2 regions of the Streptosporangium sp. NPDC000563 genome follow, and region 1 is predicted to be linked to the other one. Evidence: riboswitches for the same ligand, from Rfam matches in the RefSeq annotation. Region 1 holds a riboswitch; the other holds the start of a gene.

The links. Region 1 has a riboswitch for S-adenosylmethionine ahead of ABT352_RS11380 (glutathione S-transferase C-terminal domain-containing protein). Riboswitches for the same ligand answer to the same signal wherever they lie in the genome.
Positions count from the first base shown of each region.
Region 2: linked by a shared signal. The riboswitch ahead of ABT352_RS01110 (aminotransferase class V-fold PLP-dependent enzyme) and the one ahead of ABT352_RS11380 (glutathione S-transferase C-terminal domain-containing protein) in region 1 are both predicted to bind S-adenosylmethionine.

Region 1 covers NZ_JBEPDA010000003.1:140,021-155,455, reverse strand. Annotated here, with positions in the region: gene ABT352_RS11435 (effector-associated constant component EACC1) at 1-58, shown strand, start outside; gene ABT352_RS11430 (caspase, EACC1-associated type) at 6-1,610, shown strand; gene ABT352_RS11425 (hypothetical protein) at 1,644-1,931, shown strand; gene ABT352_RS11420 (hypothetical protein) at 2,069-2,386, shown strand; gene ABT352_RS11415 (radical SAM/SPASM domain-containing protein) at 3,053-3,952, shown strand; gene ABT352_RS11410 (aminoglycoside phosphotransferase) at 3,974-4,825, shown strand; gene ABT352_RS11405 (AAA family ATPase) at 4,829-5,569, shown strand; gene ABT352_RS11400 (TetR/AcrR family transcriptional regulator) at 5,632-6,369, opposite strand; gene ABT352_RS11395 (ATP-binding cassette domain-containing protein) at 6,470-7,432, shown strand; gene ABT352_RS11390 (ABC transporter permease) at 7,513-8,265, shown strand; gene ABT352_RS11385 (DUF402 domain-containing protein) at 8,286-8,807, opposite strand; SAM riboswitch class IV at 8,860-8,972, shown strand; gene ABT352_RS11380 (glutathione S-transferase C-terminal domain-containing protein) at 9,012-9,947, shown strand; gene ABT352_RS11375 (FAD/NAD(P)-binding protein) at 9,944-11,701, shown strand; gene ABT352_RS11370 (ABC transporter substrate-binding protein) at 11,698-13,536, shown strand; gene ABT352_RS11365 (ABC transporter permease) at 13,533-14,504, shown strand; gene ABT352_RS11360 (ABC transporter permease) at 14,632-15,435, shown strand, end outside.
Region 2 covers NZ_JBEPDA010000001.1:227,592-243,026, reverse strand. Annotated here, with positions in the region: gene dacB (D-alanyl-D-alanine carboxypeptidase/D-alanyl-D-alanine endopeptidase) at 1-405, shown strand, start outside; gene ABT352_RS01170 (Rv3626c family coenzyme F420 biosynthesis-associated protein) at 457-1,548, shown strand; gene tilS (tRNA lysidine(34) synthetase TilS) at 1,573-2,586, shown strand; gene hpt (hypoxanthine phosphoribosyltransferase) at 2,599-3,156, shown strand; gene ftsH (ATP-dependent zinc metalloprotease FtsH) at 3,437-5,443, shown strand; gene folE (GTP cyclohydrolase I FolE) at 5,440-6,030, shown strand; gene folP (dihydropteroate synthase) at 6,343-7,194, shown strand; gene ABT352_RS01140 (nuclear transport factor 2 family protein) at 7,191-7,631, shown strand; gene folB (dihydroneopterin aldolase) at 7,802-8,176, shown strand; gene folK (2-amino-4-hydroxy-6-hydroxymethyldihydropteridine diphosphokinase) at 8,173-8,670, shown strand; gene ABT352_RS01125 (DUF3180 domain-containing protein) at 8,667-9,119, shown strand; gene ABT352_RS01120 (acyltransferase family protein) at 9,142-10,461, opposite strand; gene ABT352_RS01115 (NADH-quinone oxidoreductase subunit D) at 10,479-11,663, opposite strand; gene ABT352_RS01110 (aminotransferase class V-fold PLP-dependent enzyme) at 11,681-12,970, opposite strand; SAM riboswitch class IV at 13,023-13,138, opposite strand; gene ABT352_RS01105 (TerC family protein) at 13,380-14,327, shown strand; gene ABT352_RS01100 (cytochrome P450) at 14,347-15,435, shown strand, end outside.

The DNA.
Region 1 (15,435 bases):
CCTCGATGACCCCCAGAAGGTCCTTGAGATCACTGACCGCCTGCTCCGCGATGACTGACCTGGCAGGCCGGGACTACTCTCGGTCGCGTGCGGTCCTCATGGGCACCTGGGACTACACGGACTTCGATCAGGTCCCTGCCGTCGATCAGGTGCCTGCCGTCGAACGCAGCTTCAATCGGATGCGGGACCTGCTCCTGGACCCGGTGTGCGGCCCGTGGCCTGAAGAGTCCGTCGTGCGGTTCGCCAACCGCCCCACGCTCGGCAGGATCCATGTCGAGCTCATCGAGGCGTTCATCGCGGCCACGGATGTCGCGTTCTTCTACTACGTCGGGCACGGCATCTACGATCATCGCGAGCGGCTGTGCCTCACCGTGGGCGACACAAGGGCCGATGCGAACTTCGCGGCCGCCACGGGGCTGCCGTTCGAGGCCGTGCGGGACGCGTTCCGCGCCAGCCGGGCCGCGGTCAAGATCGCAGTGCTCGACTGCTGCCACGCGGGGCTCGCCGCGGAAGAGTACGGCCGCCTCTCCGCCGACCGCCTGCCCCCGGTGGCCGGCGCGTACCTGCTGATGAGCAGCAGCGCGTTCGAGTTCTCCTGGCACGAGAAGGAGGACGTCCCCAACGCGCAGACGTACTTCACCAAGACCCTCGTGGACACCGTGTACGAGGGGATCCGCGGCGGACCGGCCGGTCTCACGTTCGATCACATCTTCGGCGTGGTCGCCGACCGGCTCGTCGGGAATGGCTGCCCCGAGCCACGCCGCCGCATCGAAGATTACGCCGCCAACTGGGTGTTCGCCCGTAACAACACCCCCGAAGCACCGCCCGAACCCGGTGCCGACCCGGACACCGTCTACCGTGAGGCGTACCGCAGGGAGACCAAGGAGGGCGTCGAGCGACTGCCTGTGATCACCGCGATGTATCGCGCCGCGGCCGCGGCCGGACACACCCCCTCGATGAACCGGCTCGGGCAGATCGCCGAGGGCCTGGTCCAGGCGAGGATGCAGGGTATCGAGCCAGGCCCTGTCGACGGTGCGGCGCTTTCGGAAGCGACGCAGTGGTACGCGAAAGCCGCTGAGGCTGGCGACCCGGTCGCCCCGCTTCACCTCGGACAGCTCTACGAAGAGCAGTACAAGGACCGGGACCAGGCGTTGTACTGGTACACCCTCGCCGCGCGCCGGGGCAACGGGGCGGCACAGGAACGGCTGACCGGACTGGAGCAACGCATCCGCCTCGGGATCGACGTGTCCCGAGGGTCCGGGGACGAGAGCGGTGAGGAGCCGGAACCGGCGCGTCCGGCGCCCGCGGCCGACGTCACCATCGCCGGTCTCGCCACCGAGGTACAGCGACAACGATGGCTGGCCGACTGGGACGGTAGGGAGGAACTCGCGTTGGCCCAGTGCCTCGACGTCTTCGTCGACGCCTGCGGCGGGCCGTACGGCGAGTGGGCGGCCCTCGACGACGCGGAACGAGAGCGCGTCTTCACCGGCTTCATCGCGCTGCTGCCACGCAAGGCCGAGCTCGCGAGCGTGGCGCGCCGATACTGCGAGGCCGTCGGTCCGGGGAACCTCCGCCTCCGCGCCGCCAGACTCCATCGCCAGACGAAGTGATCCGAACCGAACCTCGAAGAAAGGGGAGTGCATATGGCGATACCGGAAGTCAGCATGGCACTTCGGCAATCCCTCGAACGCCACCGGTTCTCGCTCCGGCCGCAGCCCGAAGTGCGCCCCGGCGAGGAGACCGTCCACGTCGTCCTCGACAACGGTGGGGGGACGCTCCATGTCGGCCATGTGGACCACCACCTGGGGCTTTGGTGCGCCTTCGCCGTAGTGCGGCCGCACGGGCTCTTCCGTTCCGACGAGGTCGGCCAGCATGAGGCGTTCGAGGACGCCGTGCTTGCCGTCCTCATGAGTTTCACCCACGTCGAATAGGGGGCGCCGGAATGCGGGTAGAACCACGATTTCGCGACCAGATCCGCTGCCTCGTCCTCAAGGACCGTAGGGCGAAGGCACTCGACGAAGCCCTATCACCGAGCGACAGAATCGCCTTCAACGATTTCCTCATCTCGGTGGCCGCGGTGCTCCTCGCGCCGCGACTGGGTGATCGGTGCGAGATCGAGGACCTCGCGGCGTTCAGCGACGCGGTCGCTGCCAGACACCGCGGCGAAGGGCGACCGGTCAACGAGTTCGTCGTGGAGGAGATCCTCCGCCAGATATACGGAGTGCCGCGACTCTTCCAAACGGTCTCCGTACCTCCCGCAGCCGTGTCGTCGGCGGGCGCGGCGATCGTGCGGTACCTGAACAACACGAACCCCGGCATCGCCGCCGACATCGACGGCATCCTCGACACGGCTGTGGACCTCCACCAACGCCGCACCCAGCGTTGATGTAGCACGACCGCTACCCCCGAGCCGCCGCCCTACGGCGACGCCCCCGGTTGAGGTCGAGCAGGACCCCCGCGCACCTGCCGCGCACGCCTCCGCGATCGGCGAGTCGCGGCGCTCCGCTGGCTCGCTCTCCACGGCCCACTCCTTGGCGCGGAGGAGCGCATGGTCATAGGAACCGTGGCCGTCCCAACGCCAGGCGGCACCGCTGGACTAGGTGCGTCCCGACTCCCTCTCCGCCAGGCTGGTGTGACACATAGGGACAAATGGATCTTAAGTGAAAGGAGCAGGGAAAGAGTGGGATCTTCTTCGCCGTGACCTTGAGCATGACCGACCCGACCAAGGGCCGGCTCAAACAGATGCCGTATCGCCCCGCCCTCGCCACAGACTTCCTCGCCAAGGCCGGCCTGACTCCCGACCCCGTAACCTCAGCCATTAAGCGTCTCTAGTGTCTCGCGCGCTACAACTGGAACCGTTCTAGCAGAACAAGTCTGGCTGACCAGTTACTAGGGATTCCCTCCTGTCGGAACCTACGCTCTGGGCGTTGGTTAGGTTTCCGTGCCGGTGTGTCGCGGAAGGGCAGGCATAGAGCTTGCCTTCAACGCTCAAGCAGGAGGCATCTTGACGAGATCAAACCTGCTCCGTTTCGCGTGGTGGGAGGTCACCGGCATGTGTCAGCTTGCCTGTGCTCACTGCTACGCCTCATCGGGAACAGACGGAACCCACGGCACCATGACCCTTGCCGACTGGCGACGTGTCATCACACAGACACGCGAGGCGGGCGCGACAATGGGGCAATTCATCGGCGGTGAGCCGACCTTGTACCCCGGCCTGTCGGACCTCGTTCGTCACGCCCTCAGCACAGGCATGGAGGTGGAGATCTACACCAACCTCGTTCACGTCACTCCCGCCATGTGGGAGACCTTCCAACTGCCTGGCGTTCGACTCGCCACCTCCTACTACTCGGACCAGGCCGAGGAGCACGAGGCGGTCACCAAGCGGCCCACGCTCAAGGTCACAACAAAGAACATCGCCCGCGCACAGGACCTCGGCATCCCGCTTCGCGCGGGAGTGATCGGTATCAACGACGGCCAACGCACACAGCAGGGCATCGCCGTACTGGAACGCCTTGGCGTTTCCGAAATCGGCTACGACGACCTCCGGGAAGTCGGACGCGGTGCCCGGCGAGACGGCCCCAGCGTTGCGCAACTCTGCGGCAACTGCGGAGATCGACAGATCGCGATCTCGCCCACCGGCGAAGTCTGGCCGTGCGTGTTCTCGCGCTGGCTCCCGGCGGGCAACGTTCAAGAGGCGTCTCTCGCGAAGATCCTCACCAGTGAGGCGTTCGCGCAGATCACCGACGAGCTACAGAGGGAATTCGGCCAGCGCAAGCCATGCAACCCCGACCCGTGCAGCCCAGACTGTAGCCCCTCATGTAGACCTCAAAGCAACTGCCGCCCGTCCAGCAACTGCGCGCCGAACTACTCATGCGGGCCATGTGCGCCGAAGGATCGAAACTGTAACCCTGTGATGAGCTGCAACCCCAACAAGTGCCGCCCCACGAAGTAGGGACATGGAGAGGAACCGAACGTGAGCAGCCAACACCGCGCCCCCGGATCCGGCCAGCGCGCGTTCCTGCGCCGCATCCTCGCCGAGGGCGCACAAAGACTCGGTGTCTCTCCGGCCGGGGAAACGGTGTTCGGCTGGCATGACCGCACCATCGGATCGCCTGCCCTCACAGACACGGACACACTCTGGCTGCGCGCGACCGGCGAACATCGCGATTGGGCGCACGGCGAGGCATGGACCGGCAATCAGGACGCCTCAGCGATCACCGACGTCCCCAAACCCGCAGTGATCGCCCGCGTGGACTGGGACGAGCCGCCGGTGTCCATGTACGCCGAACTGCTCACCTACGTACCAGACCCACCATGTTCGGCCACTCCCGAACTCACCGCGCCCCCCATCGTGCCCGCCGCCTGGTGGAGCGATCTTCGCACCGCGATGGAAGCGCTCGCCGTATATCCCACCGACCGAGGGGATCACGACCCGTCCGCGCTACCCCAGCGAGTCGAAGCCTTCTACCGCCGACCGCTCGCCTTACCCTCACCCCCGACCACGCGGACCGAACACACCGATCTGCATTGGGCCAACCTGACATACCCCCGCCTGTGGATACTCGACTGGGAGTATTGGGGCAACGCCCCCGCCGGCTACGGGGCAGCCACGCTCTACCTGCACAGCCTCTTGGTTCCCGACACCGCCGCCCACGTTCACGACCTGTTCGCCGACCTCCTTGACACCCCCACCGGCCGCCTGGCGCAACTGTCGGCCGCCGCCCACATTCTCGACCGCGCCGGCCGAAGCGGCGACTATCCAACCCTCGCCGCCCTCGTGCGCGCCCACGCCGCCCGGCTGATCCAACCCGCAGGAAGGCGGTAGCGCGTGCTACTTACCCGACTGAGCACCCACCACCTTCCTACAGGGTGGACCGCTGCCTTGCCGCCCATCCGCCACCTCTCCGAACACGGCCTGAGTCTCACTGCCCCCGTGACATTCCTGATCGGAGAGAACGGCTCAGGGAAGTCCACCCTCATGGAAGCGATCGCCGACGTCTGCGGCATCAATTCCGCAGGCGGCAAGGCAGGCACCCGATACGCCAGCACAGGACCTCCCACACCCCTCGGGGAAGTCATGGACGCCGAACTCACGACGACCGGCCTCCGTCTTCTACGTGGCCCCCGCACCAAGCGCCGAGCATTCTTCCTCCGTGCCGAAACCCTCTTCAACCTCGGACAGAACGTCTCCGGCCGATACGGGTTCTGGGAGGAAGACCTCACCGAGCAATCCCACGGGGAAGGATTCTTCACCGTCCTGGAACGCATGGTGAGCGGGCCAGGGCTCTACCTCATGGACGAACCCGAAGCGGCCCTCTCGTTTCACTCATGCGTGCGCTTGGTCGGTCTCATGGCTCGCGTCGCAGACGAAGGCGGGCAGATCATCTGCGCTACCCACTCGCCGATTCTCGCCAGCCTTCCAGGCGCGCAGATCATCGAGCTCGGCGACTACGGCACCCGCGCCGCAGAGTGGGAAAAGCTCCAACTGGTCGATCACTGGCGACGCTTCCTCGCCAAACCAGACTTCTATCTGCGGTACGCCTTGGGGACGACCACCGACACTGACTAATGCGAAGGCATGACACGGAAGTAGGAGGGGTCAGCTTCTGTCGGTGTGAGGGGCGCCGGAGATCAGGTGGGCGGTTTTTGGGCGACGAGCACCGTGAGGCCGTCGAGGATGCGTTCCATGCCGAAGGCGAACTCGTCGTCCTCGCCGCCAGGCTTGTCGAAGACCCGGGCTTCGAGAAGCTCGTGGATCTCGGGGAAGCGCTGGGCGTCGGTGAGCCTGGCGAGTGACCTGCCGTAGCCGGACAGCGCCTCCTCGTCGGTGACCTGGGAGGTGCGGTGGGCGTCCTGGAGGTCGGCGAGGAGCGCCACCTCGGTCCTGACGAAGCCGTTGACCAGCAACAGCGCCGCGAGCTTCGTGTCCGCGTCCAGTCCGGTGCCGCGCAGGCAGCGCAGCCCGGCCTCCAGCCAGGCGACGTGGTTGGGCATGATCCCCGGCCCGGTGATGGGGATGCGCAATGACCAGGGGTGCCGCTGCAGGGCGACGCGCATGGCGGCGCCCCATCGGTGGACGCCCTGACGCCAGTCGTCGCCCGGCTCGGGGAGCGGGGGAGGCGGGCCGAGCACCGCGTCCGTGATGAGCATGAGCAGGTCGCCCTTGGACGAGACGTAGCGGTAGAGCGCCATCGTGGAGACGTCGAGCTCGGCGGCGATCTTGCTCATCGAGACCGCGGCGAGCCCTTCCGCGGAGCCCACCCGCAGGGCGGCCTCCACGATGTGCTCCAGGCTCAGGCTGCGTTTGGGGCCCTTGCCGGGCCGCTCGCGCAGGCCCCAGGCGATCTCCACGCTCTCCGGCACTTCCATCGCGCTCCCGGGCTTGACCGTCCTTTTCTGCGAGTGTATACCTTACGCAATATCGTGTATGCCATAAACAGTAGAGCGTACGCCATACACAGGAGGGGTAGTGGAAGCAGCGATAGAGGCGGTCGGCCTCACCAAGTCCTACGGCAGGGTCGCCGTCCTGAAGGGCGTCGACCTGCGCGTCGCCAGGGGGAGCGTGTACGCCCTGCTCGGTTCCAACGGGGCGGGCAAGACGACGACCGTACGCACCCTGGCGACGCTGGTCGGGCCGGACGGGGGACGGGCCACGGTCGCCGGGTTCGACGTCGTCCGCGACCGCCGCCGGGTGCGCCGCGCCATCAGCCTGACCGGCCAGCACGCGGCGGTCGACGAACTGCTGACCGGCGAGGAGAATCTCCGGATGATGGGCCGCCTGTCCGGCCTGTCACGCGCGGGGGCCCGCCGCAGGGCGGCCGAGCTCCTGGAGCGGTTCGACCTGGTCGAGGCGGGAAAGCGGCGGGTCGGTACGTACTCGGGTGGTATGTGGCGGCGCCTGGACCTGGCCGCCGGGCTCGTCGGCGCACCATCGGTGATCTTTCTCGACGAGCCGACGACCGGGCTCGACGTGCGGAGCAGGCAGGCGATGTGGGAGGTGATCACCCGCCTCGCCGACTCGGGGACGACGGTCTTCCTCACCACCCAGTACCTGGAGGAGGCCGACAGCCTCGCCGGCAGGATCGCGCTGCTCGACGGCGGACGGGTGGTGGCGGAGGGCACCGCCGACGAGCTCAAGGCGAGGGTCGCCGCCTGGCGGCTGAACCTCGTCCTGGCCGACGCCGGCTCGTTCGCCGAGGTGACGCGCCTGCTCGGGGCGCGGGCCGTGCACGCCGATCCCGCCAGGCTCACCGTCGAGGCGGCCACCGACGGGAGCGCCGCGCAGATCCGCGCCCTGCTGGACGAGGTGGATCCCGGGCGTTCCGCGGTCGAGAGGTTCACCGTGCGAGGCGCCACGCTCGACGACGCGTTCCTCGCCCTGACGGACAACCTGACGGACAATCCGACGGACAGGGAGCGGGCCGGTGTCTGACCTCACGGCGACGGACGTCTCGACAAGCGAGGAGCGGCGAGTGTCCTGCCCCGTCGTCGGGTGCGAGGGGAGGAGGGCCGGTGTCTGAGCTCGTCGCCTGGCCGGTCATGACCGGCCGCGCCGTCCGCCTGTCGCTGCGCAACCTCGACGCGCTGATCACCTCGTTCCTGTTGCCCGTCATGATCATGCTGATGTTCGTCTACCTGTTCGGCGGCGCGATCCAGACCGGCACCGACTACGTCACCTACGCCGTCCCCGGCGTCCTCGTCATGTGCGCCTCCTACGGCGCCTCCCTGACCGCGGTCGCCGTCAGCCAGGACATGAGCCGGGGGATCGTCGACAGGTTCAGGTCGATGGACGTCGGCGGAGGGGCGTTCCTGGGCGGGCACGTGGCCGCCAGTACCGTGCGCAACCTCACCTCGCTCGTCATCGTGTTCGTCGTCGCCTTCCTGCTCGGCTTCCGGGCGGACGCGGACCTGGCGGGCTGGGCCGCGGCGGCGGGCATCCTGGTGGTGTTCGTCCTGGCCGTCTCCGCGGTCTCCGCCGTGGTCGGCCTGCTGGCCAGGACGCCGGAGGCCGCGGGCGGCTTCACCTTCGCGGTGATGTTCCTGCCCTACCCGAGCAGCGCCTTCGTCCCGGTCCACACCATGCCCACGTGGCTGCACGGGTTCGCGGAGAACCAGCCGGCCACGCCGATCATCGAGTCCGTGCGCGGCCTGCTGCTCGACAGGCCCGTGGGGAGCGACCCGTGGAAGGCGCTGGCCTGGTGCGGCGGTTTCCTGCTGGTCTCGGCGCTGCTGTCCGGCAGGTTGTTCCGCGACCGCGCCCGCTGAGGTGGCCGGAGGGGACGCGCTCAGCTGACCAGGGTGAGCCAGTGTGGCGCGTCCCCGAAGGGGGCGGTGCGGGTGGTGACCGCCTCCATCAGCCAGGCGGCCGAGGCGCGGGCGCTCTCGACCACGTCGGGCGGGTAGGCGTACCTGATCCGGTGCTCCTCGAACTCGTCCTCGTCGTCCAGGAAGACCCGGCTCCGGCGGCCCTTCAGCAGGTTCCCGCGGACCCTGATCACGTCGAGGTCGAGGTCGATCATGGTGACCTGACCGTCGCTCCACCGCGGCACCGTGGAGATGTCGCAGTAGATCTCGTGCTTGTGCGGTGCCGTGTTGAACGCGGCCGTCCACCAGGCGTCGCGGGGGAAGAGCATCACGAACGGATGCGGCCAGGCGACCGCGGGGCCGTCGCCCTTGTGGCCGCTGGAGTCGGCCACGCAGCCCGTCCACACCCCGTGCTCGTCCTCGCCGAGCAGCAGGCCGCGGTGGTGCCAGTGCAGTGACCCGTCGTACTTGCGGTAGACCACGTTCACGCTCTCATAGGACATTCCCCGACATTAAGGCTTGACAGAGATCTATGTATTTCCTACCTTCTAAATAGGTTAAGAGTGTCAGTGCGAAGCCCCGGCTGACTGACCGGCAACCCTCGCACCGCGGCGGGGTGCCCCCGGGGGAGACCAGGCGGCACGGTGGGCGTGCCGCAAGCGCGGACCCCTTCACCGGGGTCACCACGACATGTCCGGGAGCGCCAGATGCCGAAGAGCAGCACACTGAACCACGCGAGCCCCGTCGACCTCGACACCCACGGCCACTACCGGCCGGGTGGCAGGTCCGGCCTGCGCTACCCCTTCCAGGGGCGGATCGGCACAACCGCCTTCCCCGCCGAGCCGGGGCGCTACCACCTCTACGTCGCGGCCGTCTGTCCGTACGCTCAGCGCGCCGCCATCGTGCGCTCCCTCAGGGGACTCCAGGACGTGGTCTCGCTCTCCTACGTCGACGACGAGCGCGACGGGCGCGGGTGGGCCTTCCGCGAGCGGCGCGGGGCCGACCCGGTCAACGGCTTCACCACCCTGCGGCAGGCGTACGAGGCGACCGAGCCCGGCTTCGACGGGCACGTCTCCGTACCGGTCCTGTGGGACAGGACGAGCGGCCGCATCGTCAGCAACAACTTCCCCGACATCACGATCGACCTCGCCACCCGGTTCGGCGGCGACCCAGAGGCCGACCTCTACCCCGAGGAGCTCAGGCCGGAGATCGACGAGCTCAACACGAGGATCTACGAGATCGTCAACACGGCGGCGGGCCGCGTGGCGTCGGCCACCACCGAGACCGCGTACACCGAGGCGCGCGCAGAGGTGATCGCCTTCCTGGACGATCTGGACGACCGGCTGGCCGACCGCAGGTACCTGTTCGGCTCGGGGATCACCGAGGCGGACGTACGGCTCTGGCCGACCCTGCTCCGCTTCGACCTGAGCGACAACCCGGCGGCCAGGATCAGCGAGCGCCCGCTGACCGCCTTCACCAACCTGTGGGCCTACGCCAGGGACCTGTACGCCCACCCCGCCTTCCGCGAGAACACCGACTTCACCGTCATCTCCCCCTTCCGCGGCGAGACCGACACCTGGCGTGTCCCGGTCGAGCCGCTGTACGCCGACTGGGACGAGCCGCACCGCAGAGCCGCCGTATGAGCGCCTCGATCGCGGTCGTCGGCGCGGGACCGACGGGCACCTGCCTTGTGGAGCGGATCTGCGCCAACGCCGCCGACCTGCTCGGCTGGCCGTCGCTGGACGTCCACGTGATCGACCCCCACCCGCCGGGCGGCGGGCGCGTCTGGCGGCGCGACCAGCCGGACCTGCTCTGGATGAACTCCACCGCGGCCGACGTGACCCTCTTCACCGACGAGTCGGTGCGGTGCGAGGGACCGATCCGCCCGGGACCCACGCTGGCCGAATGGCTCGGCGGAGACCCCGGCAGGTTCGCCACCCGCCCCGCGCAGAGCGGCTACCTCTCCCACGTCTTCCGCCACGCGGTGGCGACCGCGCCGCGGGGCGTCCGGGTGCACGTGCACGCCACCCGCGCCGTCGACCTCGCCGACGTCCCCGGCGGCCAGGCGGTGAGGCTGGAGAACGGCGGGACGATCGAGGTCGACGCGGTGATCCTCGCCCAGGGACACGGCGACGTGACCCCGACGAGCGAGGAGGGCACGCTGGCCCGCCTCGCCACACGTACGGGGCTGCGCTACCTGCCCACCGGCTACGCGGCGGACCTCGACCTGGACGGCGTCCCCGCGAGGGAGCCGGTGATCGTACGGGGGATGGGGCTCGCCTTCGTCGACCTGATGGTGCTGCTCACCTCGGGCCGGGGCGGCCGGTTCGTCCGCGAGTACGACGGGGAGCTCGTCTACCTGCCCAGCGGGCGGGAGCCCCTCCTGCACGTGGGTTCGCGGCGCGGGGTGCCGTACCACTCCAAGACCGGTTACCCCTTCAAGGGCGCCCGCCCGCCGGTGCCGCGCTTCCTCACCCGCGAGGCGCTGGGCGAGGGGCCGTGGGACTTCCGCAGGGACGTGTGGCCGCTCGTCGCCAAGGAGCTGGCCTTCGCGTACTACCACGAGCTCATCACCGCCCACCCCAAGCGGGTCAAGCTGGGCTGGGAGGAGTTCGAGGAGGGCTTCGCGGCCGAGGAGTGGCGCAGCCTCGGGATGCGCAAGCTGATCCGCCAGGCCGTGCCCCGGCACCCGGACCGGCTCGACTTCGACCGGCTCGACCGGCCGCTGGACGGCATCCGGTTCGGCGACCACGCGGGCCTGCAGAAGTGGATGCACGGCTATCTCGCCGTCGACCTGGAACGGCGCTCCGACCCCGCGCACAGCGCCGACCACGCCATGATCCTCGGACTGCTCTCCGTCTACGGTGTCCTCGCCGAGCTGGGCATCTCCGACCCGTGGTTCGGCGGCTTCTTCAGCTACGTCGCGAGCGGTCCGCCGGGATCCCGGCTGGAGGAGATGCGCGCCCTCGCCAGGGCCGGGGTGGTCACCTTCCTCGGCGCGAACCTCAAGGTCGACCACCATGAAGGACGCTGGCGGGCACAGAGCCCCACCGTGCCCGGTGGCGTCGCGGCCGGCACACTCGTCGAGGCCCGGCTGCCCGCGCCCAGCGTGAGTCGGGCCGTCGACCCGCTCATCGGCGCGCTCCGCGACCGGGGCGAGCTCGACGAGGAGTCGGGCCTGGTGAACGTGCGGACCGCGGACCGCCGCCTGCTCGACAGGTCAGGCAGCCCGCACCCCCGCAGGTTCGCCCTCGGCCCCTGGGTCGTGGGCGGCAGGGCCACCGCCGGCTTCGCCAGGCCCCGCCTCAACGCCCCGCTCTTCCGCCACGCCGACGCCCTCGCCCGGATCGTGCTCTCCGAGGCCGCCGGAACCCAGATCAGACGGCACGTCGCGTGAACCGCCCCGATCGCCATACCCGGCGTGTCGTCGAGCCGGCCGGACGCGCCGTACCGAACAACGCCGCACAACACGCCGTACAGAACAACGCCGTACAGAACGCCGTGCGGAAGCACGTCGCAGAGAAGCACGCCATACAGAAGCACGCCATACAGAAGCACGTCGTACAGAAGCGCAAGGAGAAGAACGTGAAGTTGCGATGGGGCGCCCTGACGCTCGCCGGAGTGCTGGCGCTCGCGGCGTGCGGAGCCGAGAGCGGGGCCCCGAGCGCGAAGGCCGGTGCGGACGGCGGTGGCGGCAGTGGCGACGGCGGGTCGCTCGTGTGGGCGGTGGAGACACAGCCGATCACCTTCAACCCGCACCAGTGGGGCCAGAACAAGGCCCGCCTCCTGGTCCACAACCAGTTCGACGCACTGATCGCCCGGGGCGTGAACGGTGAGTTCCTGCCCTGGCTGGCCACGTCCTGGAAGGTGTCGGAGGACGGCCTGACCTACACCTTCGAACTCCGCGACGACGTCACCTTCCACGACGGCGAGAAGTTCGACGCCGCCTCGGTGAAGGCGAACCTCGACCAGCTCGTCGCACCCGGCTACAACGCCGCGCTCAGCGCCATCCAACTGCGCAACTTCGAGAAGGCCGAGGCGACCGCGCCGTACACCCTGAAGGTCACGCTCAAGGCCCCCGACGGACTGTTCCTCGACTTCCTCTCCTCCCCGTACGCGGGCCAGGTCTCCCCGAAGTCGCTGAAGAACGCGAAGGACCTCAAGGCGGGCGGCGTCGACGTGGTCGGCACCGGGCCGTTCATCCTCGACCGGTTCACCCCCGGCCAGGAGGTCCACTACAAGCGCAACCCCGACTACAAATGGCCGCCCACCGGCGCCGCCCACCAGGGACCGGCGCACCTGGCCGAGATCACCTACCGCTTCCTGTCCGAGGCGGCGGTACGGGTCGGCGCGCTCACCTCCGGGCAGGTGCAGGTGATCGAGGGCGTGCCCGCCACCGAGATCGGCCTCATCAAGAGCGACCCCGAGCTGAAACTGGAGACCAGCCTCAACTCGGGAAGCGCGTTCTCCTACTACTTCAACGTCTCCCGTCCCCCGTTCGACGACAAGCGGGTCCGCGAGGCCTTCCGCGACGCCGTCGACGTGGACGCGGTGCTCAACTCCGTCTACCAGGGCACCGCCAAGCGGGCCTGGAGCGTCATCGGCCAGGGCAGCCCGCAGTTCTACGACCCCTCCCTGGAGAAGACCTTCGGCAACAACCCCGAACGGGCCAACCGGCTGCTCGACGAGGCGGGCTGGAAGGAACGCGACGCCGAGGGCTTCCGGGTCAAGGACGGCAAGCGACTCACCGTGCGCACCGTCAACGCCGCGCCGTTCGTCCGCGACCGCCGCGACGTCCTCGCCCAGGCCGTCCAGGCGGCCGTCAAGCAGAGCGCCGGGATCGACTTCCAGGTCAAGATCGTCGATCAGGGCACCGCGCAGAAGGCCGTCGAGGACAACGAGTACGAGATCTTCGAGAACTCGCGCGGCGACACCGACGCCGGGGCGGCGCTCAACCTGATCCTGGCGAAGGACGCCGCGATCAACCGCACGAAGTTCGGGAGCGCCGAACTGGACGAGCTGCTCGCCGACGCGTCGGCCGCCTCCGACGTCGCCAAGCGCAAGGAGCTCTACGCGAAGGTGCAGAAGACCGTGATCACCGACGAGGCGCTTCTGCTCCCGCTCTACGTTCCCGCCGACCAGGTCGCCTACAGCGCCTCGGTCACCGGGATCACCTTCGAGCCGGTCTCCGGCACCCCCAACAGTGCTTACGACATCCGGATAGGGACGTGAGCACCCTTTCACTCACCCGGCGGCGGGGGCTGGCCGCCGCCGGGTGGCTCGGCCCGGCGGGCCGGCGGCTCGGAGCGGGCGTCGCCGTGCTCTGGGCCGCCGCCACCGCGGCCTACCTCGCCCTGCTGCTCGCCCCCGGCGACACGATCGACGTGCTCATCGGCGACGGCATCGACACCCCCGAGCGGCGGGCGGAGATCATCGCCGAGTGGGGGCTGGACCGCTCCCCGCTCCAGCAGTACGGCGACTATCTGCTCCGCCTGCTCCAGGGAGACCTGGGCCGCTCCTACATCCTGCAGCGCGGCGTCGGCGACATCCTCGCCTCCCAGATCGGGCCGACGATCCGGCTCGCGCTCACCGCAGCCCTCCTCGGGGTCGTCCTCGCCCTGCTGCTCGCCCTGACCACCGCGGGCCGCAGCCCCTGGCTCGGCGGCCTGGTCGGACTGTCGGAGCTGGTCACCGTCTCGGTCCCGCCGTTCCTCATCGGCATCCTGCTGCTCGCCGTCTTCTCCTTCACCCTCGGCTGGTTCCCCGTCTCCGGGGACAGGGGACTCGCCTCCCTGGTACTGCCAGGACTCGCGCTCGGGCTGCCGATCGCGGGGGTGCTCGGCCAGGTGCTCCGCGAAGGGCTGGAACGGGCACTTGAGGAGCCGTTCGCGGTGACCGCCCGCTCGCGCGGCATCACCGAGTGGCGGCTCGTCGCCCGGCACGCCCTGCGTCACGCGCTGCTCCCCGCCGTCACCCTCACCGGCTGGTTCGTCGGCTTCCTGCTCGGCGGAGCGATCATCGTGGAGGCCGTGTTCGGCCGACCCGGGCTCGGCCAGGTCACCGTCGGCGCGGTGAACAGCAAGGACATGCCGCTGGTGATGGCGGTCGTGCTGATATCCGCCCTCGCCTACGTGACGGTCAGCACGATCGTCGACCTCGCCTACCTCGCGATCGACCCCCGCCTGAGGAGGAGCCGATGACGACCCCGTCGCGCGAAGAGCCGGTGACGGTTCCACCGCCGATTCCACCGACGATTTTGCCGAGGTTGGAGCCGACGGTGGCCCCGCCGCGGGAGGCGCCCTCGCCGTACCACCCGAGGAGGAGCCGATGACGACGGTCACGGAGGTCCCGGGTGTCGCGACCGCCGCCCCGGCGCCGGCCAGGCGCGGGTACGGCCTCAGCGCGCCGCCGGTCGCACCGCTGCTGTTCCTGGCGGTCGCCGCCGTCGCCGCCGTGGCGCCGAGCCTGCTCACCGGCGTCGACCCGCTCGCCGCCGACCCGCTGCACGCGCTCGCCGGGCCGAGCGCCGAGCACTGGTTCGGCACCGACCACCTCGGCCGCGACGTGCTGTCGCGCGTCGTCCACGGCGCGGGACACTCGCTGAGCATCGGCGCCGCCGCCGTACTGCTCGCCGCGGGGGCCGGAACCCTGCTGGGCGTCCTGGCGGGACTGTCCCCCCGCTACGTCGACGAACTGCTCAGCCGCCTGTTCGACGTCGTGGCGACCTTCCCAGAACTGCTGCTCGCCCTGCTGGTCATCGCGATCACCGGCCCCGGCACCGGCAACGTGATCCTCGCGATCGGCATCGCGCAGATCCCCAACTACGCCCGGGTGATCCGCGCCCAGACGTTCGTGGTGCGCCGCTCCGGCTACGTCGAACAGGCGGTCACCTTCGGCCTGGCCAGACCGATACTGGTCGCCCGCCACGTACTGCCCAACGTGCTCGGCCCCCTGCCGGTGCTCGCCACGATCGGCATGGGCACCGCCATCATCGCCACCTCGGGGCTCAGCTTCCTCGGCATGGGCCCGCAGCCGCCCAGCCCGGAGTGGGGCTCGATGCTGTCCGAGGCCCGCGACTACCTGCGCGTCGCCTGGTGGAGCGTGCTCTTCCCCGGCCTCGCCGTCACCGGA
Region 2 (15,435 bases), on a different contig from region 1:
GCCGTCGGCAAGGTGCTGACCAGGCTCGGCGCGGCGAAGGGGGTGCTGGTGTTCGACGGCAGCGGGCTGTCGCCGAAGAACCGCATCGCCCCGGAGGCGCTCGCCCGGCTGGTGGCGGCGGCGGCCTCCCCGGCCAATCCCGGCCTGCACCCGATCATCAGCGGTATGCCGGTCGCCGGCTTCAGCGGCACCCTCGGGCACCGGTTCGACAAGCTCCACTCCGCCTACGGGCTGATCCGCGCCAAGACGGGCACCCTCGACGGGGTCAACACGCTGGCGGGCATGACCACCACGCGGAGCGGACGCATGGTGACCTTCGCCTTCATGGCGGACAAGGTCCCGCCCGGCTGGGGCAAGGCGGAGGCAGCCCTCGACAGGCTCGCCGCCGCGGTCGCCGCCGGTTGATCACGGGTTCCGGGTGCGCGACTCGGGGGGAGAGCACGTACGGTGGACGGTATGCAGGTGATCGACTGGGATCTTGCCGTAGCGACCGGAACGCGCCTGGTGCGCCCCGGGCCGCAAGTGAGCCGAGAGGAGGCCCGGCAGGCCGTCGCCGACTTACGGCGGCTCTCGCGCGAGGCCGAGGGGCATGTCCGCGAGTTCACCCGAATCGACACCGAGACCGCGCCGCAGACCGCGACCGTCGTCGACAGGCCGGGTTGGATCAAGGCCAACATCGACGGGTTCCGGGTGGTGCTGGAGCCGCTCACCGAGCGGATGGCGGCGAGGGGGAGCCAGGCGCCGGCGATCGTGGGCGCCGTGGGTTCACGCATCACCGGGGTCGAGGTGGGCGCGGTGCTGGCCTTCCTCGCCTCCCGCGTCCTGGGGCAGTACGAGCTGTTCCTGCCGCCCGACCCGACGGGCCAGGCGCCCACGGGGCGCCTCACGCTGGTCGCGCCCAACATCGTCCACGCCGAGCAGGAACTCAACGTCAACCCGCGTGACTTCCGCCTCTGGGTCTGCCTGCACGAGGAGACCCACCGGGTGCAGTTCACCGGCGTCCCCTGGCTGCGTGAGTACGTCAGGTCGCAGACGACCGACTTCCTGCTCGCCTCCGACATCGACCTGCCCGCGCTGCTCGAGCGGCTGCGTTCGGCCGCCGGCACGTTCACGGACGTCGTCAGGGGCGGTGAGGGCAACCTGATCGACGCGATCCAGACGCCCGAGCAGAAGGTGATCCTCGACCGGCTCACCGCGGTGATGACCCTGGTCGAGGGGCACGGCGACTACGTGATGGACGCGGTCGGCCCCTCGGTGGTGCCCTCGGTCGCCGACATCCGCGCCAAGTTCCACCACCGTCGCGAGGGCGGGTCCCGTCTCGACCGCACGGTCCGAAGGCTGCTCGGCCTCGACCTCAAGATGAAGCAGTACGCCGAGGGCTCCGCCTTCGTCCGCACGGTCGCGGGACAGGTGGGCATCGACGGCTTCAACAAGGTCTGGACCTCGCCGGAGACGCTCCCTACCCAGGACGAGATCTCCAATCCCGCGCGCTGGATCGCCAGGGTGAACGGCACTCCGGCCATTCCCGCCGGGGGTGCGGTCGGCTGACCGGCAGGGCGGACAATGGCGGGCATGGGTCCGCATCCCGCCGTCGCCGACGTCCGACGCGCCGTACGGCTCGCACTGGACGATCTGGAGCCCGGTGCTCTCGTACTGGCCGCGTGCAGCGGCGGCGCCGACTCCCTCGCCCTGGCCGCCGCGCTGGGCTTCGTCGCCCCCCGCGCGGGGCTCCGTGCCGGTCTGCTCAGCGTCGACCACGGCCTGCAGGAGGGCTCGGGCGAGCGTGCGGGCGACGTCGTGCGGCTCGCGCCAGGGCTGGGACTCGATCTCGCCGAGGCGCTGCCCGTCTCCGTCGGCACCTCGGGCGGACCCGAGGCGGCGGCGAGGCAGGCGAGGTACGCGGCCCTGTCCGAGGCCGCGGAACGCCTCGGGGCGGCGGCCGTGCTGCTCGGGCACACCAGGGACGACCAGGCGGAGACCGTACTGCTCGGGCTGGCCAGGGGGAGCGGCACCCGGTCGCTGGCCGGGATGCCCGCGCGGACCGGGATCTATCGGCGTCCGCTGCTGGAACTCGGCCGCGCGACCACCGTCGCGGCCTGCGCGGCGCTCGGCCTGTCCCCGTGGGGAGACCCGCACAACCTCGACCCGCGCTACACCCGGGTCCGGGTCCGGGAGCGGTTGCTGCCCGCCCTGGAGGACGAGCTCGGCCCCGGTGTCGCCGAGGCGCTCGCCAGGACCGCGTCCCTGTGCCGCGACGACGCCGACGCGCTCGACGCCTGGGCCGGGGAGTCCTACGCCCGCGTCGCCGTGAAAGATTGCGCTCTTAGCGATATCGCGACGGTGACGGTGGCCGTACGGGACCTGGAGGATCTTCCCGTCGCGGTGCGGCGGAGGGTGTTGCGCAGGGCGGCGATCGACGCGGGAGCGCCACCGGGCACGCTCGCCGCCTCGCACGTCCTCCAGGTCGACCGTCTGATCACCGCGTGGCGGGGGCAGCGGTGCGTGGAGGTGCCCGGGGGGGTGAGGGTGGTTCGCCGGTATGACACCCTGATACTCGCCAGACAGCCAGCCAGCCCCGTTTCGTAAGGAAAATTCCAGGTGGACGCAGCTGACATGGGCCGGGACCTCTCGAAGGTCCTCATTCCCGAGGATGAGCTCCAGGCCAAGATCAAGGAGCTCGCGAGCCGGATAGACGAGGACTACGCGGGGCAGGACCTGCTGATCGTGGGCGTGCTCAAGGGCGCGGTCATGGTGATGGCGGACCTGGCCAGGGCCTTGCGCCTGCCCGTGCAGATGGACTGGATGGCCGTCTCGTCCTACGGGGCGGGCACCAGGTCGTCGGGTGTCGTGCGGGTGCTCAAGGACCTCGACACCGACATCGCGGGACGCCACGTGCTGGTCGTCGAGGACATCATCGACTCCGGTCTCACCCTGTCGTGGCTGGTCCACAACCTGAAGTCGCGCAACCCCGCCTCGGTGGAGATCTGCGCCGCGCTGCGCAAACCCGACGCGATCAAGGTGCCGATCGACGTGAAGTACATCGGTTTCGACATTCCCAACGAGTTCGTGATCGGTTACGGCCTCGACTACGCCGAGCGCTATCGCAACCTTCCCTTCATCGGAACTCTCGCCCCTCACGTATACGGAGCGGGCTGAAAAGTACGCCCTGCGCGAAGTGTGTCATTCACAAACGCGACATTGCCCATAGCGGCGGGGAACACGGACCTACCTGACGTACGTTGGTAGGGCAAAGCCGGTCTGTCCGCGCGGTGACCCCGCGCGCCATGCCGGTGTACCTTCGGACAACCGAAGAGGTGGCCTCCCGCCGTCTCTGGGTAGTCAGTTGGAGCGGTTAGGGATACCGCGAGCCCCGGGTTCGCCCGGGGTTGCCAGGCTCTGGTCAGGAAGGGACGGGCCCGCCGGGGTTCCGCATCGGATGGATCTCAAGCGATTTACACGTGGGCCACTGCTGTGGATCCTGGGCATCGTCGTTCTGCTCCTTCTCGTCACCACGATGTGGGGCGGTGAGGGCGACTTCGAGAGGCGAGACACCTCACAGATCGTCAGCTGGATCGACGAGGGCAAGGTCTCCAACGCCAAGATCATCGACAAGGACCAGCGCATCGAGGTCACTCTGACCGACAAGAAGCGCTACTACTCCATGTGGGTGACCGGCCAGGGCATACAGCTCGCCGACAAGCTGCAGGCGGCGGAGTCGGCCAACAAGCTGCCCGGTGGATACAACGTCGAGGTGCCCAGGGAGAACTTCCTTCTCGGGCTCCTGGTGAGCTTCCTGCCGATCGTCATCATCGTGCTGATCTTCCTGTTCATCATGAACCAGATGCAGGGCGGCGGCTCGCGGGTGATGAACTTCGGCAAGTCGAAGGCGAAACTCATCACCAAGGACACCCCCAAGACCACCTTCGCCGACGTCGCGGGTGCCGACGAGGCGATCGAGGAGCTCCAGGAGATCAAGGAGTTCCTGCAGGCCCCGACGAAGTTCCAGGCGATCGGCGCCAAGATCCCCAAGGGCGTCCTGCTCTACGGCCCGCCCGGCACCGGTAAGACCCTGCTCGCCAGGGCCGTCGCCGGTGAGGCCGGGGTGCCGTTCTACTCCATCTCCGGTTCCGACTTCGTCGAGATGTTCGTCGGCGTCGGCGCCTCCCGGGTCCGCGACCTGTTCGAGCAGGCGAAGGCGAACGCTCCGGCGATCATCTTCATCGACGAGATCGACGCGGTGGGCCGCCACCGCGGTGCCGGTCTCGGCGGCGGCCACGACGAGCGCGAGCAGACGCTGAACCAGCTCCTCGTCGAGATGGACGGCTTCGACGTCAAGGGCGGCGTGATCCTGATCGCCGCGACGAACCGCCCCGACATCCTCGACCCGGCGCTGCTGCGCCCCGGTCGTTTCGACCGCCAGGTCACCGTCGACCGCCCCGACCTGGAGGGCCGCAAGGGCATCCTCAAGGTGCACGGCCGCGGCAAGCCCTTCGCCGAGGGCGTCGACCTCGACATCATCGCCCGCAGGACGCCCGGTTTCACCGGTGCCGACCTGGCCAACGTGATCAACGAGGCCGCGCTGCTCACCGCCCGGGCCGACCAGAAGCTGATCACGATGGAGCTGCTCGAGGAGTCCATCGACCGGGTGATGGCCGGTCCCGAGCGCAAGTCGCGCCTCATGTCGGACCAGGAAAAGAAGATCATCGCGTACCACGAGGGCGGACACGCCCTGGTCGCGCACGCGCTGCCCAACTCCGACCCGGTCCACAAGATCACGATTCTGTCCCGCGGACGCGCCCTCGGCTACACGATGACGCTGCCGATGGAGGACAAGTTCCTCGCGACCCGCTCGGAGATGCTGGACCAGCTCGCGATGCTCCTCGGTGGCCGTACGGCCGAAGAGCTCGTCTTCCACGAGCCCACCACCGGCGCCTCCAACGACATCGAGAAGGCCACCTCCATCGCCCGCCGCATGGTCACCGAGTACGGCATGAGCGAGCAGCTCGGCGCCCGTAAGTTCGGCAGCGGCAACGGCGAGGTCTTCCTCGGCCGCGAGATGGGTCACGAGCGCGACTACTCCGAGAAGATCGCCTCCACGATCGACGAGGAGGTCCGCCGCCTCATCGAGTCCGGCCACGACCAGGCCTGGGAGATCCTCGTCGAATACCGCGACGTGCTCGACAACCTGGTGCTTGAGCTGATGGAGAAGGAGACCCTCTCCCGCGACCAGGTCCTGCAGATCTTCGCCCCGGTCGTCGTCAGGGAGAAGAGGCCCTCCTACTCCGGTTACGGCAAGCGGCTGCCCTCCAACCGCCCGCCGATCCTCTCCCGCAAGGAGCAGTCGGGCAACGGCACGCTCCCCCCGGGCGAGCAGGCCGACGGCAACGGCGCCCTTCCGGCGGGGACGGGGCACCCCGACACCGCGCCCAAGGACGTGAATTGAGCGTGGCGGGTGCCAGGCCGCTCCAGGTCGACACGGTCCGGCTGGAAAACGCTGTTCGTGAGATCCTCATCGCCATCGGTGAGGATCCCGACCGTGACGGGCTCCAGGCGACCCCCGCCAGGGTCGCCCGCGCCTACGCCGAGCAGTTCGCCGGGCTGGGGCAGACCCCGGAAGACGTCCTGACCACGGTCTTCGACGTCGACCACGACGAGATGGTGCTCGTCCGCGACATCGAGGTCTACTCGACCTGCGAGCACCACCTCGTGCCGTTCCACGGCGTCGCCCACGTCGGCTACATCCCCAACGAGAAGGGCCAGGTCACCGGCCTGTCCAAGCTCGCCCGCCTCGTCGACGTGTACGCCAGGCGTCCCCAGGTGCAGGAGAGGATGACCTCCCAGATCGCCGACGCGCTCATGAACGTGCTGGAGCCGCGGGGGGTGATCGTGGTGATCGAGTGTGAGCACCTCTGCATGACCATGCGGGGTGTGCGCAAGCCCGGTGCCAAGACGATCACCTCGGCCGTGCGCGGAAGCTTCCGCGACAGTGACAAGACCCGCGCCGAGGCGATGGCCCTCATCATCCGCTGATCGCCTTCACGCGTGCATTCGAGACACACCCCGTCAGGACCGCCGATCGGCGGCCCCGGCGGGGTTTCCGCGTTGTGGAGGGTTGTGGCCGGAAGCCCTGATTCTCCGTCACGGCCGACCGGTGCCTGGTACGTTGCTCGCGTCGGACGCCGCCGGGCGTACGCCGCCCGCGTCCGCAGGAGCTGGAGGAGAACGCATGCCGGCCAGACGTCCCCGAGGGCCGTCCGCCCGGTGACGGGTGTGCGGATTCGTTATGGCACAAGCCGGACCCACGAGACGGGCGTATGGTGCGCAACGCCTAGGCTGGTCGCCATGACGACGTGGAGTGTGCCCGGGCTGCCGGACGCGGGCCGGTGCCTCGTTATGGGCGTGGTCAACGTCACTCCCGACTCCTTCTCCGACGGCGGCAGGTGGTTCGACCCGGTGGTGGCCGTGCGTCACGGCCTGGAGCTGGTCGAGCAGGGCGCCGACATCGTCGACGTGGGCGGCGAGTCCACCAGGCCCGGCGCCGCGCGGGTGCCCCTGGAGGAGGAGCTGGCCAGGGTCGAGCCGGTGATCAGGGAGCTGAGCCGCGAGGGCGTCACCGTGAGCGTCGACACCATGCGGGCCGAGGTCGCCCAGATGGCCGTGGAGGCAGGGGCGAAACTGGTCAACGACGTGAGCGGAGGGCTCGCCGACCCGGCGATGCCGAGGGTCGTGGCCGCCTCGGGCGTGCCGTACGTGGTGATGCACTGGCGGGGGCACAGTCACGCCATGGACCGCAGGGCCGTGTACGGCGACGTGGTGACCGAGGTGCGCGAGGAGCTCGCCAAGCGGGTCGCCTCCGTGCTGGCCGAAGGCGTGGCCGAGGAGCAGATCGTGCTCGATCCGGGGCTGGGCTTCTCCAAGCACCCCGAACACAACTGGGCTCTGATCGCGGGCATCGACAGGCTCGGAGAGCTGGGATACCCGCTGATCATCGGAGCCTCGCGGAAACGCTTCCTGGGTCGCCTCCTGGCCGACCGGGACGGCGCGCCGCGCCCTTTCAGTCGTAGTGACGACGCCACGCTCGCCGTGACCGCGCTCGCCGCGCAGGCGGGGGCCTGGTGTGTACGCGTGCACGACGTCCGCCCGAACGCGGACGCCGTCCGTGTGGCTGCCGCAGTTCAGGGAGCGAGATCATGAGCGTCGACACCACCGCCGTCGAGACGGTCAACCAGGCGTTCTACACCGCCATCGAGGACGCCGACCTCGACAGGATGACCGAGATCTGGGCCGAGGACATCGAGGGTGAGCAGGTGAGCTGCGTCCACCCCGGCTGGCCGATCGTGAACGGCCGGCAGGAGGTGCTGCGCTCGTGGGCGCTCATCATGGCCAACACGCCCTACATCCAGTTCGTGCTGACCGACGTGCGGGTCATGGTCCTGGGCGACGTCGCCATCCTCACCTGCGAGGAGAACATCCTCACCGCCGGCGACGAAGGTGACGCCAGCTTCGCGGCGGGCAAGGTGGTCGCGAGCAACACCTTCGTGCGGACGTCGGCGGGGTGGCGGCTCTGGCTGCACCACGGCTCGCCCGTGCTGCAGGGGGACGACGAGGACGAGGACGAGGAGGCCGCGTGATCGACGCCGAGACCCCCTCGTCCCCCGAGACGCCCCTGCGGATCGACGACGCCGTCAGCGACCTGATCGGGGATCCGGCCGACGAGCCGGTCGGCGGCCCGGCCGAGGGTTCGCTTCGAGACCCGCTGGAAGGTCCGGCCCCCGGCGCGTACGGGGACGCGGCGCACGGCCTGCCGCCGGGCGCGGCCGACCGGATCAGCCTGAAGGGGCTGCGGGTGCGCGGCCGGCACGGCGTGCTGGCCGCGGAGCGGGAGCTCGGCCAGGAGTTCGTCGTCGACGTCACCCTCTTCCTCGACACGGCGCCGGCGGCGGCCGGGGACGATCTGACCAGGACCGTCCACTACGGCGAGCTCGCCGAGGACCTCGCGGAGGTCGTGCGGGGCGAGCCGGTCGACCTGATCGAGACCCTCGCCCAGCGCCTCGCCGACGTCTGTCTCGCCCGCGAGCTCGTCCAGGTGGCGGAGGTGAGCGTGCACAAACCCGCCGCGCCGATCCCGCTGCCGTTCGACGACGTGATCGTGACGATCACCCGGGGCCGGGCATGAGGGTGGTCCTGGCGCTCGGCGGCAACCTGGGCGACCGGTTCGAGACCCTGAGGGGCGCGCTCGACGCCCTCTTCGAGAAGCCGGATCTCACGTTCGTCGCGGTGTCGCCGGTCTACGAGACCGACCCGGTCGGCGGTCCCGAGCAGGGCGCCTATCTCAACGCGGTGGTGATCGCCGAGAGCGCGCTGGAACCTCGGGCGCTCCTCGATCGTGCTCACAGTGTGGAGAACACCTTCGGCAGGGTCCGGGTGGAGCGCTGGGGAGCGCGCACGCTGGACATCGACCTGATCACCGTGGGGGACGTCGTGATGGACGATCCCGACCTCACCCTGCCGCACCCCAGAGCGCACGAGCGCGCGTTCGTGCTGGTCCCCTGGGTGCGGGCCGATCCCGGGGCGGTCCTGTCCGGGCGCCGGGTGGCCGACCTGCTCGCCGGTCTCGACCAGGGTTACGTACGGCCGCGTCCCGACCTGATCCTGCGGGGGCCCGCGTGAGGCCGACCCGCCCCGGCGTTCTCGTCGGGCTTCTCATCGTGTTCGCGATCCTCACCTGGGCGCTGCTCAGGCCGCTCTACTCGTCCCTGCCGACCGTGCCGTGGACGGCGATCCCGACGGTGCTGCTGCTCGCGATCGGCGAGTTCTACACCGGGTGGATGACGAAGGCCAGGATCGAGCGCAAGCCCGACACCGAGCCGGTCGAGCCCCTCGCCGTGGCCCGTCTGGCCGCCCTCGCCAAGGCCTCCGCGTTCGGTGGCGCGGTCTTCGGCGGGATCTTCGCCGGGTTCACCGTCCACACGGTGGAGATGCTGGAGCAGGAGGTCCCCCGCAGGGACTTCTTCATCACCGGCGGGTCGCTGCTGGCGTGCGTGCTGCTGGTCTGCGCGGCCCTGTACCTGGAGCACTGCTGCCGGGTTCCCAAGGACTCCGCGGGCGACGAGCGCTGAGACCCCGCGCTGAGACACCGCGCTAGCGGCGCCTCGCCGTCCACTGGCGTCCGAAGAGCATGATGACCGGAAGCGTGCAGATCAGCGCTCCGGCGATGGCGAGGGGACGCTCCAGCCACCAGAACAGGTCCAGCCGTACCCTCTCGCCGGGTCCGCTGCCCACCAGCCACCAGGTGAGCGCCACCCAGATCGCCATGCCGGTCGTGTGGAACAGGAACAGCGGGAGCGCGAACCGGTTCACCGTCTCGTTCACGCGCTGCCACCTGGGCCGTACGAGCAGGCGTTCCATGGACGGCCTCAGCACCTCCACCAGGCCGATCTGGAAGATCAGCAGGGCCACGATGACGAAGGTGGGCGGCGCCATGTTGGACAGCTTGTCGCCGGGAACGCCCACCATCGACCCGGGGTAGATGCCCGAGTAGACCAGGCCGAAGAGGGCGAACAGCCCGGTCCACAGGATGGCGACGTCGAAGCGGCGGGGAAGCGCCACCACCCGGTCGTAGAAGAATCCGGCCTGGTGGGCGAGTCCCCAGACGATGATCATGTTGAGCCAGCCCACGGCCTCGTACCCGTAGCGCAGCCGCAGCACGTCGACGACGAGCGCCGCCCCCGCCAGCCAGATCAGGGCGAGCACGTCGTAGCGCCGGTGCAGCCAGAGCGCGATCGGCAGCAGGGCGATCAGCACGAGGTAGACGCCGATGAACCAGAGCGGGCTGATGACGAGCAGGACCACGCGGCCCATCCACTCGATCCCGAACGCCCACGTCACGATCGCACCGAACACGATCCAGGTCCCGGCGAGCGCGAGCGCGGGGATCGCGAGACTCCGGATGCGCCGCCACACGAAGGTGCCGATGCCGACCCCGCGCTCGCAGGCCCGGTTCCACGACAGGAGGTGCACGTATCCGCCCACGTAGAAGAAGAGCGGCAGCACCTGCAGCAGCCACGTGAGGATCCACAGCCCCGAGGTGAAGCCCAGCGGGCTCGTCGGCGAGGGGCCGTCGGGCCCCCACTGCAGGATCGTGAACGCCCAGTGCCAGACGACCACGACGATCAGGCTGAGCGCGCGCAGCCAGTCGACGTAGCGGTCCCGCCGCGGCCCGTCCGTGGCGGGAGGCAGCTCGGCCGGTACGGAATCCGAGGTCGCGGTGGTTCCGGGGCGGCTCTCGGTGGTTTCCGAAGTCCCAGAGGTTCCTGGCGTCCCTGGCGTTCCGGATGGCCCGGAGGTTTTCGGCGTTCCGGGGGTTTCCCGGGATTTCGAGGCGGAGGGCGCGGGAGGAGCGGGAGGAGGTGTGGAGGGTACGGGGGGCGCCCCCTCCTGGTCTCCGCCGGATTCGATCATGCGGTTACAACCGTGCCTTACTTGTCGATGTCGCCGACGACGAAGAACATCGAGCCCAGAATGGCGACCATGTCCGAGACCAGGTGGCCGGGGAGCATCTCGCGCAGCACCTGGACGTTGTTGAAGGAGGCCGAGCGGAGCTTCATCCGCCACGGCGTCTTCTCCCCGCGCGAGACCAGGTAGTAGCCGTTGAGGCCCAGCGGGCTCTCCGTCCAGGCGTAGGTGTGGCCCTCGGGCACCTTCAACACCTTGGGCAGGCGCTGGTTGACCGGCCCCGGGGGCAGGTCGACGAGCCGCTCCACGCAGGCGTCGGCCAGGTCGAGGGAGACCTTCACCTGTTCGAGCAGCACCTCGAACCGGGCGTGGCAGTCTCCCGCCGACCGGGTGACGACCTTCACCGGCAACTCGCCGTAGGCGAGGTACGGCTCGTCCCTGCGCAGGTCGAGGTCGACGCCGGAGGCGCGGGCGATCGGGCCGCTCACCCCGTACTGCATGATCGTCTCGCGGTCGAGGACGCCCACCCCGCGCGTGCGGGCGAGGAAGATCTCGTTGTCGGCGATGAGGTTCTCGATGTCGGGCAGTCGCCGCCGCACGTCGGCCACGGCCTGGGCGACCCGGCCCGTCCACCCCGCGGGGATCTCCTCCTTGAGGCCGCCGACCCGGTTGAACATGTAGTGCATGCGCCCGCCGGAGATCTCCTCCATCACGGCCTGGAGGGTCTCGCGCTCCCGGAACGCGTAGAAGACCGGGGTGATCGCGCCGAGCTCCAGCGGGTAGGAGCCGAGGAACATCAGGTGGCTGAGCACCCGGTTGAGCTCGGCCATCAGCGTGCGCGTCCAGACCGCCCTCGCCGGCACCTCCATGCCGAGCATCCGCTCCACCGCGAGCACGACGCCCAGCTCGTTGGCGAACGCGGACAGCCAGTCGTGCCGGTTCGCCAGCACGATGATCTGCCGGTAGTCGCGCACCTCGAAGAGCTTCTCGGCGCCCCGGTGCATGTAGCCCACGATCGGCTCGGCGGAGCCGATCCGCTCCCCGTCCAGCGTGAGCCGCAGCCGCAGCACACCGTGCGTGGACGGGTGCTGCGGCCCGATGTTGAGGACCATGTCCTCGGTCGCGAGGTCCTTGCCGTCCGCCCCCCGTACGGCCTCGGCTCCAGCCCCCATCCCCACGCTCAGCTCACGGCGCGCGCCTTCAGTCATAGGGCCATGCTGTCACGTCAGCCGCGCGAGGCAAGATCCCGCAGGGCGCCGATCAGTCGGTCGACGTGCTCGGAGGTGGTCCCGATGCCGATGGAGGCGCGGACGGCGGAGGCGGTGACGTCGTCGCAGCCGCCGTCCTTGGCGCCCAGCAGGTGCCGTACGAAGGGGTGGGCGCAGAACTTGCCGTCGCGGACCCCGATGCCGTAGTCGCCGGACAGGGCCTCGGCGACCTCGCGGGCGGTGAAGCCGTCCACCACGAAGGAGACGATGCCGACGCGCGGGTGGTCCGGGCCCCACAGGGACAGCTCGTGGACGCCGGGGACACCTGCGAGGCCCGCCCTCAGGCGCCGGAGGAGGTGCTCCTCCTCGCGGACCAGCGGGGTCCAGCCGGTGGCGGACAGCGCGTCGCAGGCCGCGGCGAGCGCGATGGCGCCCAGCACGTTCGGGGTTCCGGCCTCGTGCCGCGCCTCGGGGTCGTCGTGCCACTCGGTGTCGTCGTCGTTCACGGCCTTCACCGCCCCGCCGCCCCGCAGGTACGGCTCGGCGTCGGCGAGCCAGTCGGAACGGCCGATCAGCGCGCCCGTGCCGAACGGCGCGTAGAGCTTGTGGCCGGAGAAGACCACGTAGTCCAGGTCGAGGGCCGTCAGGTTGAGGCGGCGGTGCGGGACGAGCTGCGCGGCGTCGACGAGGACGCGGGCACCGTGGCGGTGGGCGATGTGGGCGAGCGCGGCGATCGGCCACAGCTCCCCGGTGACGTTGGAGGCGGCGGTCACGACGAGCAGCTTGGGGCCGTCGATCGAGGCGAGGGCGTCGTCGACGGCGCGGACGGCCTCACCGGGGAAGGCGGGGGCCGCGAGCCGCACGACCCGCTCCCAGGGCAGCAGCGAGGCGTGGTGCTCGGTGTCGAAGACCACGGTGGTGGTGCCCTCGGGCAGGCTGCGGGCCAGCAGGTTGGTCGCGTCCGTGGTGTTGCGGGTGAAGATCACCGAGTCGTCGGGGCGGGCGCCGACGAAGGCCCGCACCGTGTGTCTGGCCTGCTCGTAGCGGGCCGTGGTCAGCTGGGACGCGTACCCGGCGCCGCGGTGGACGCTGGAGTAGGCCGGGAGCGCGGCGGCGACGGCGGCGCTCACCGGCTCCAGACAGGGGGCGCTCGCGGCGTAGTCGAGGTTGGCGTAGCGGACGAGCCTGCCGCCCCTGACCGGGACCTCCAGGTCCGAGCCGAGCACGGCCGGGATCGGCCGGTCACCGGACGCGCGGGTCTCGGGGACGGCGGGGGTGGCGGGGGTGCTGATCGTGAGGGTGGACACGCCATGGCTCCTTCGAGGTCATCGGACCCCAACCCATGGCACAGGTGCCTGGAGCCCGCGCTTGCCCGGCATACCTCGTGCCGGACCAGGTCCTCACCCGGGGCACCCCGCCGCGGACGCGAGGGTTGCCGGCCAGCGAGCCGGGGCTTGTCACTGGCACTCATGACCTACGGAGGCACTATAACCGACGTCCCGCGGTGGCCCGCAAGTCCGAAAGGTGAGCGTCCTGGTATCCGGGGCAGGAGCCGGCGCCTGGGAGCGTCCGGCGAATTGACGGCGAGTTGTGATGAAAGGAAGGAACTCGGGGCCTTTCCCGGTCGTCCTGGAGTCAGCCGAAGAAGGTCAAGCCGGCTGGATGATCGCGCGTTCGAGCGTTGGCCGAAGAAATCGGCCGAAGAAGGAGAAGGCCATGGATTGGGTGACCAACCCCGAGATATGGATAGGTTTTTTCACCCTTGTCGCCCTGGAGATCGTCCTGGGGATCGACAACATCATCTTCATCTCGATCCTGGTGGGCAAGCTCCCGCCCGCGCAGCGTGACAGGGCACGCAAGATCGGTATTTCCGTCGCCCTGCTCAGCCGTCTCCTCCTGTTGTTCGCGCTGTCGTGGGTGGTGAGGCTCACGACGCCGATGTTCGAGGTCTTCGGGCAGGGGATATCGGGGCGCGACCTGATCCTGATACTCGGAGGCCTGTTCCTGCTGGGCAAGAGCGTCCACGAGATGCACAGCAGCCTGGAGGGGGACTCCCACCACTCCGAGGGCAAGGTGGCGGCGTCCTTCACCTCGGTGATCATCCAGATCATGATCCTCGACGTCGTCTTCTCGCTCGACTCGGTGATCACCGCGGTCGGCATGGTCGACGAGCTGGGCGTCATGATCGCGGCCGTCATCGTCTCGGTCATCGTGATGCTGATCGCCTCCGGGCCGATCAGCCGCTTCGTGGACCGGCACCCGAGCATCAAGATGCTCGCCCTGTCCTTCCTGGTGCTGATCGGCGTCGTGCTCATCGCCGAGGGGTTCGAGCAGCACATCCCCAAGGGCTACATCTACTTCGCGATGGCGTTCTCGCTGCTGGTGGAGCTGCTGAACATCCGGATGCGCGGCAAGGCGGGCAGGCGCAAGCCGGTCGAGCTGCGTTCTCGCTACGGTGCCGAGGACCAGTCGGGTCGTACGGACTCGGTGGACGGCACGGACGGCACGGCCCCGAAGGACTCGGTGGACCTTGCGCACCGGGCCGATCCTGAGGCTCCGGTGACCGCGGTGGCCCAGGGGGTTCCGGCGAGCCGGACCGGTCCCGCGGACGGAGTGGATGAATCATCCGAAAAGGGAAATTCGGACAAGCGGCCCGACTCCTGACCAGGATTACGATGATTACGTGCGCTTTGATCCCTGGAATCCGGAATTCGTCGCCCATCCCTACGACGTCTACGACGAGCTGAGGCGGGAGCGGCCGGTCGGCTTCTTCGAGCCGACCGGCCAATGGCTGGTGGTGAGGCACGCCGACGTCAACGCGCTGCTGCGAGACCGCAGGCTCGGCCGGTCCTACCTGCACATGGCCTCGCACCAGGAGTTCGGCAGGCCGGACGACCCCGAGTTCCAGGACCCGTTCTGGCGGGTGATCAGGGCAGGGATGCTCGACGTCGAGCCGCCGGTGCACACCAGGCTCCGGCGGCTGGTCTCGAAGGCGTTCACCCCCCGCATGGTCCAGGCCCTCCGCCCCAAGATCGCCCGCATGGCCGAGGAGCTCGTGGACGTCTTCGTCGAGCGCGGCGGAGGCGACCTGATCGCCGAGGTCGCCGAGCCGCTCCCGGTCACCGTGATCGCCGAGATGCTCGGCATCCCCGAGTCCGACCGGCACCTGCTGCGCCCCTGGTCGGCCGACATCTGCGGCATGTACGAGCTCCAGCCGTCGGTCGAGGCCCAGCACACCGCCGTACGGGCGGCCGAGGAGTTCTCCGCCTATCTCGTCGAGCTGGCCCGCGCCCGAAGGGCCGACCCCGGCGACGACCTGATCAGCGCGCTCGCCCTGGTGGCCGACGAGGGCGACCGGCTCACCGAGGAGGAACTGGTCGGCACCTGCGTGCTGCTGCTCAACGCCGGACACGAGGCCACCGTGAACGTCACCGGCAACGGCTGGTGGTCGCTCTTCCGCAACCAGGCGGAACTCGACCGGCTCCGCGCCGACCACACCCTGCTGCCCACGGCGATCGAGGAGCTGATGCGCTGGGACACCCCGCTGCAGATGTTCGAACGCTGGGTGCTCGAGGACGTCTCGGTGGGCGGGATCGACATCCCGCGCGGCTCCGAGGTGGCGCTGCTGTTCGGCTCGGCCAACCGCGATCCCGAGGTCTTCGCCGACCCCGCCCGCCTGGACGTGGGCCGGGCCGACAACCCGCACATCTCCTTCGGCGCCGGCATCCACTTCTGCCTCGGGGCGCCGCTGGCCAGGGTGGAGCTGATCGAA